Rhodopirellula baltica SH 1: one gene and its partner. The protein of the gene in region 1 interacts with the protein of each later gene in a pairwise test. Links are inferred from orthologs where the notes say so. Each region holds a gene or a part of one and is shown on either strand. Other genes may lie near its edges.

Region 1 (3,209 bases):
AGCATCGCTATCTGAATCAGTTGGCCGCTGACATCGTGGACGGCCGTTTTGTGCTCGATCGACTTCCTGGTATGTCAGACCAAGAGGCTCGGGATCAGCTGACGGCGCGACTGGGGATCGGCCGTTGGAGTGCGGAGGTTTACCTGATGTCCGCACTGAACCGTCCCGACATTCTTCCTTTTGGCGACCTGGGACTGCTCAAGGGAGTCGAGGAATTGGACGGCGGCCAGTACGACGACTTCGATGCCATTATCCAGAGGGCGGACCGGTGGCGTCCTTACCGGTCAATGGCGACGCGATTGGTTTGGGCTTTGTACCTGGACAACCGTGGACTTCTGAACCTAAACGACGGTTCCAATGTCTAACGAGACGTGGCGATGCCGACCACGGATACGGGCTAAAACCTCCGCCAAGTCGCCTAAGGCACACAAATGACCGAAGCCGTTGCTCTGTGGTGATTGTGACGCCATCTTCACAGCCCCCTCATAATTACGCCTGACAGGGGGCATGCATTCGTTTAAACTATGAACTGTGACGTTGGCATCCAACGTTGCACCCCTCCCGGATGGCTCTCATCCGTCCTCCTCTCTTTTCATCCTACCGATTTGGTTCTCTCCTCATGGAACCTTCCTCCACGCCGGGTCCGGCGCGCAATGCTCGTCGTAGCAATCGCCGTATGCGCCACCCAGACAAAGATGTCGATAAACGTGTTCGCGAATTAGACGCTGAACGCGATCCGCTTTCGTTGCCCGAAGAAATTGTCAGCGAAGTGACGCGTGCTGGCGGTCGAGTCGGCATTCCAGCAAAAGATCAATCGCCCAAGCAAGCGTTGAATATCAACGATTTGCAAAAGCTTGAGCATGACGAGTTGTTGGCTCTTGCCGAAACCGAAGGGCTGCAAGAGATCGCGGCGCTTCCTCGACAAGAGCTCGTCTTCCGTCTGCTGAAAGCGAGAATGAGCGCGAACGGTTTGATGTACGGCGAAGGCACGCTTGAAATCTTGCCCGATGGGTTTGGTTTCTTGCGCAGCGCTCAGTATCACTACCTTTCGTGTCCCGATGACATCTATGTGTCACCCAGCCAAATCCGACGTTTCGGACTGCACACCGGGTCGCATGTCGCCGGGCAGATTCGTCCGCCAAAAGAAAACGAACGCTACTTCGCTCTGCTGCGAATCGAAGCGATCAATCACGCGGATCCGATGCAGCGACAACGGCAGAAACCGTTTGACGATCTGACGCCGCTGCATCCGCGCACTCGCATCGTGACCGAACACGACTCGCAAGAACTCAGCACGCGGGTGGTGGATCTCTTCACGCCGATCGGATTTGGTCAACGTGGTTTGATTGTCAGCCCGCCTCGTGCCGGTAAAACCATGTTGATGCAAAGTCTCGCGCGTGGAGTGCTGAACAACTATCCCGATGCCTATGTCGTGGTTCTGTTGATCGATGAACGTCCCGAAGAGGTGACGGACATGGAACGTGAGATCCAATCGCCGCAGTGCGAAGTGATCAGCAGTACTTTTGACGAGCCTCCGGCGCGACACATTCAAGTCGCTCAGATGGTGGTCGAAAAAGCCAAGCGAATGGTCGAATCGGGAACCGACGTTGTTATCTTCCTGGATTCGATCACCCGCCTTGCGCGAGCTTTCAACAGCGACAGTGATTCCGCAACCGGCAAGCTGCTGACAGGCGGCTTGGACGCGGGAGCAATGCAAAAGCCGAAATCGATTTTCGGCTCCGCACGTAAAGTCGAAGAAGGCGGTTCGCTGACGATTTTGGCAACCGCGTTGGTCGACACCGGCAGCCGCATGGACGATGTGATCTTTGAAGAATTCAAGGGCACCGGCAACTTGGAAATCGTTCTGGATCAAGACTTGGTGGCCCGCCGTGTTTGGCCCGCGATCGACCTGACTCGCAGTGGAACACGTCGCGAAGAGATGTTGCTCGATCAAGAAGAGCATCGCCGGATCGAAACTTTGCGTCGCGATTTGGCGGAGCATTCGCCAGTTGATTCCATGACGGAATTGATCAAACGCATGCGGAAAACTCAAAACAACGCGGAGTTTCTGATGAGCGTTCATCCTCAAGACTGAACGGACGCAGACTCAATTCGCCATCCTCCCAACTCCAATTCTTTCCCAGAGAATTTGAATGCCTTCCATTGATGGAACCACCGGTAACTTGCCCAGCGGACGCGTTGCGATCATCGCAAGCCGCTACAACGCGAACATTTGTGACTCGATGGTGCAGGCGGCTTTGCAATCGCTGAGCGACGCCGGCATCCCTGAAGACAAGCAATGGTTGATTCGTGTACCAGGTGCTTGGGAGTTGTGTTGGGCGGTGGAGCAAGCGTTTCAGCATGCTGACGTGATCGGTGCGATCACGCTCGGTTGCGTGATCAAAGGCGAAACCACTCACGACGAACACATCAATCGCGCCGTCAGTGACACGTTGATGGAGCAAGCGGTTCGAAGCGGTCGTCCGGTGGGCTTTGGTTTGCTGACATGCAATACCGTCGAACAGGCGATCCAGCGCAGCGGCGGAGCGGTGGGCAACAAAGGCCACGAGGCCGCTGATGCGATGCTGGAAATGCTGCGTTTGCAAACCAAAATGCGTTGAAATTCGTGGTTGATTGGAACGTGGGTGTGAGCCACCGCGAATCATACTGCGTTGACTGAAATCAACCGCTGCGATCGGAGCCGTGCATGACTCGTTTGTTCATCCAGTTCTACTGCGGCGTGCTACTGATCTTGATCAGTGCTTGGATCATTCAAGCCTACGTGTTTCGTGGGACTACAGAAGCACAGAATATTTCGGTGATTGAGAGCGCGCTCAGCGGTGGTGCACTGCTGGCTCGCGATGAAATCGCCGCGGGCGGTTTGCAAAACTTAGACGAAACGGTTGCCAAAGTTCAGGCTCGGTTCGATTACCCGGTCGCGGTGGTCGATCGTTCGCAGCGGAAGCTGTCGACGAGATTGTCACAGCGTCTCGACGATGGCGAAGCGGTGTTGTCTGGAGAGAGCATCGAAGTGGCGCTCACTGGAACATCGCTGCTCGTCGAACTTGGTCCGCTCCCGCGTTTTGCCGGCCCTCGACGCAGCGACATTCTTCTCGGTTTGGGAAGTGTGTTTTTGTTGGTCGCCATCGCCATCGCGATTTTAATGCGGCCAATCGCGAGTCAGCTTCGCAGTGTGGAGCGAACGGCGT
Region 2 (3,215 bases), 1.6 Mb from region 1 along the record:
TCGCATTGGAGCGAGGCTGGCCAGGGTTTTGGCGGCCAACAGAGGTGACAGCCCATTACAATGGAGGGCGTTTGACGCGACGGGCGACCCGCTGGGTTTCTTCGCTGCAGCAGGATAGGACTGACGGAAGGACCCATGTTTCGCGTCAATTTGACGGTCTCGACACGGTGAGCTTTTGGTACACGGACTGATCTTGGAGACGACGCGATGCAAATTTATTCACGACACTCTCGTTCGTTTCGGACAATCTCGTTGAGCGTGCTCAGTGCGAGTGGTCTCCTACTAGGTGGACTGGCTTTACGAGCCGACGAGTCTCGCTCCCGTGGAAGTGCATCGCCGCTTGAGGTCACCCAGGAAAAGCGTGCGGATGAATCTTCGGAAGAGGACTACGTTCCGGCGACAAAGGCCGAGTTACGTCGTCGCCTGAACCGGATTCAATACGACGTGACTCAGAATGCAGCGACCGAACCTGCGTTCAGCAATGCGTACTGGAACAACAAGAAGACGGGCGAGTATCACTGCATCGTCTGTGACAAGCCACTGTTTGATAGCAAGACCAAGTTCAAGTCAGGAACAGGGTGGCCGAGCTTCTACTTGCCGATTGAGAAAGATGCCGTCGGGTATCAGACGGACTACAAGATGATCTATCCGCGAACGGAAGTTCATTGCAAACGCTGCAAGGCTCACCTGGGGCATCTATTCGATGATGGCCCCGCGCCAAGCGGCAAACGATTTTGCATGAACAGTGCCTCGATGAAATTCGTCGAGGCAAAGTCCGAAAGCAAGAAATAGTCGAGTCCCGATGAAAAGTCGGGACGATCGTGGTCGTCGATCAGCCGTCGACGATGATGCCCATGCTGCGAGCGGTGCCTTCGATCATGCGAGTCGCTTGATCGATGTCGCGAGCATTGAGATCTTCCATCTTCTTTTGAGCGATCTCTTCGCATTGTGCTCGGGTGACCGTTGCAACTTTGTCCTTGTTGGGGACGCCGCTGCCTTTGGCGATGCCGGCTGATTGCATCAACATCGAGGCCGCTGGTGGGCTCTTTGTGATGAAATCAAAGCTGCGGTCGTTGTAAACCGTTACGATCACAGGTATCGGCGTGCCGTTGTATTCCTTGGTGCGATCGTTGAACTGTTGGACGAATTGTCCCAAGTTCACGCCGTATTTACCCAGCGATGTACCAACAGGAGGTGCAGGAGTGGCTTGACCGCCGGGGACTTGGAACTTGGCTTGGCCGGTGACTTGTTTTGCCATGGGTAAACAGCTTTTAGCGATTAACGATTAGCGGTTAGCTCTTGAGGTGCAGCGTTCTGCTGGAAGGCCAACGCAATCTGAGGTGTTTGAAGTTGGGATGGGTGAAGATAATAACGCGAGCAGCTAATAGCTAGCAGCTAGCGGTTTTTTACAAAGGCTCTACTTGCCAGTGATCCAATTCCATCGGAACGCTGCGTCCGAAGATGTTGATGATCACCGTCACGCGGCCGTTGGCTTCGTCGACCACATCGACTTCGCCTTCTTGGTTTTCGAAGTTGCCTTCTTTGACACGAACGCGGTCGCCGACTTTGAAAGGAATCGCCGTTTTGATCGGAGTTTCGTCTTCGTCGTCGACGGCGGGACGATTGATAAATCGCTCCACGTCTTCCGGTTCCATCGGCTGGGGCTTTCCAGCCGAACCGGTGAAATCGCTGATCCCGCCGACTTCACGAACGAGGAACCAGGTGTCGTCGTTGATCGACATGTACACCATGATGTAACCGGGCAGCAGTTTTCGTTTGCTGACGCGGCGTTTTCCATCGCGGGTGAATGTGGCGACGTCCTCGGAAGGCACCACGATGTCGCCGAAGTATTCACCCATGTCTTCCATACGAACCTTCTTGCGAAGGGCTTCTGCGATGGAATCTTCGCGGTTGAACGCGACTTTCAGGATGTACCAATCCATTGGGGACTCATCGTCCACTTCTGGTTTGGGCGGCGCGTTGGGATCAACGGGAGCCGGAGGCGGGGGCGCGGGAGCTTCCGAAGCGGCGGGAGAGGCTTCGGTTTCTGGCGAGTCGACGTCTTGCACGTCTTCATCACTCACGATGTTACCCCGATGAAGTTAAAGATGAATTGCCAGAGAACATCGAACAGGAACAATGTGATGGCAAGGAAGAAGATAGTGAAAATCACGACCACGGAAGCCCGGATCAATTCATCCTTGCTTGGCCAAGTCACCTTGTTCATTTCCGCTTCGACGGCGATTAGGAAATCGGCGAATCGAGGCCAGTTGACGACACGGAATCCGAACCACAGGCCAGCAGCCAGCAAGGCGGCCGGGATAGCACGTGCGGCGAGGGAGGATTCTCCCATGGCCGAAGGCAGGAACGAATACAAACGCCAGCAACCCAACGCAACGATCACCCAAACGGCGAGGGCCGTCAGTTGGCGAACGATCCGGCCTTGGTTGGCTTTGTACACACCAGCATGGAACAGTTCGCTGCTCAGCGAACTGCCTCCGGCGCCGGCCGTGCCGGATTGGGTTAGATCTTTGGACACCCGTGGACTCCTTCGTGAATTGATTCTGGTGTTGAGCCAAATTGGTCATGGGCCAGTTTGCTCAGACCTCTACCGCGGTCACATCCTATTGATCGCGGGGGCAAACCAGAATTCTGGACAGCAGGGGCGGCGAGAGTCGAACTCACAACCGCTGGTTTTGGAAACCAGTGCTCTGCCAATTGAGCTACGCCCCTGAAACAACGATAAGCTACTAGCTATCAGCTACCAGCTTATCGCTTACAAGCAACTTTCTGCAAACGCAGATTATTCGAGAATCTTGGTCACAACGCCTGAACCAACGGTACGGCCGCCTTCGCGAATAGCGAAGCGAACACCGTCATCCATTGCGATTGGCTTGTGCAATTCAACTTCAACCTTGACGTTATCGCCAGGCATGCACATGTCGGCACCGACCAAGTTGGCCGTTCCGGTGACGTCAGTCGTGCGGAAGTAGAACTGAGGACGGTAACCGCTGAAGAATGGCGTGTGACGGCCACCTTCGTCTTTGCTCAAGCAGTAAACTTCTGCTTCGAACTTGGTGTGAGGCGTGATGCTGCCTGGCTTTGCCAGAACTTGACCACGTTGGATGTCTTCGCGTTTAACACCACGAAGCAAGCAACCAACGTTGTCGCCCGAACGACCTTCGTTCATTTCCTTGCGGAACATTTCAACGCCG

What was found.
Region 2: the proteins of rho (region 1) and nusG interact in binary tests that used the Escherichia coli proteins (3 or more experiments, as listed by UniProt). The link is inferred for Rhodopirellula baltica SH 1 from one-to-one orthologs.

Annotation. Positions count from the first base shown.
Region 1 is NC_005027.1:2,568,783-2,571,991, reverse strand. The notes cover bases 1-2,885. They hold rho (transcription termination factor Rho), read left to right. Parts: upstream 1-676; coding sequence 677-2,095; downstream 2,096-2,885. Other genes in these bases: RB_RS10030 (ATP-binding protein), read left to right, coding at 2,708-2,885; ribH (6,7-dimethyl-8-ribityllumazine synthase), read left to right, coding at 2,154-2,621; RB_RS10045 (DNA-3-methyladenine glycosylase family protein), read left to right, coding at 1-365. Also shown: more of RB_RS10030, read left to right, coding at 2,886-3,209. UniProt on the Escherichia coli protein: Facilitates transcription termination by a mechanism that involves Rho binding to the nascent RNA, activation of Rho's RNA-dependent ATPase activity, and release of the mRNA from the DNA template.
Region 2 is NC_005027.1:4,218,269-4,221,483, reverse strand. The notes cover bases 246-3,136. They hold nusG (transcription termination/antitermination protein NusG), read right to left. Parts: upstream 2,085-3,136; coding sequence 1,407-2,084; downstream 246-1,406. Other genes in these bases: tuf (elongation factor Tu), read right to left, coding at 2,804-3,136; secE (preprotein translocase subunit SecE), read right to left, coding at 2,081-2,539; rplK (50S ribosomal protein L11), read right to left, coding at 833-1,258; msrB (peptide-methionine (R)-S-oxide reductase MsrB), read left to right, coding at 246-792. In the rest of the region: more of msrB, read left to right, coding at 208-245; more of tuf, read right to left, coding at 3,137-3,215. UniProt on the Escherichia coli protein: Part of the processive rRNA transcription and antitermination complex (rrnTAC). The complex forms an RNA-chaperone ring around the RNA exit tunnel of RNA polymerase (RNAP).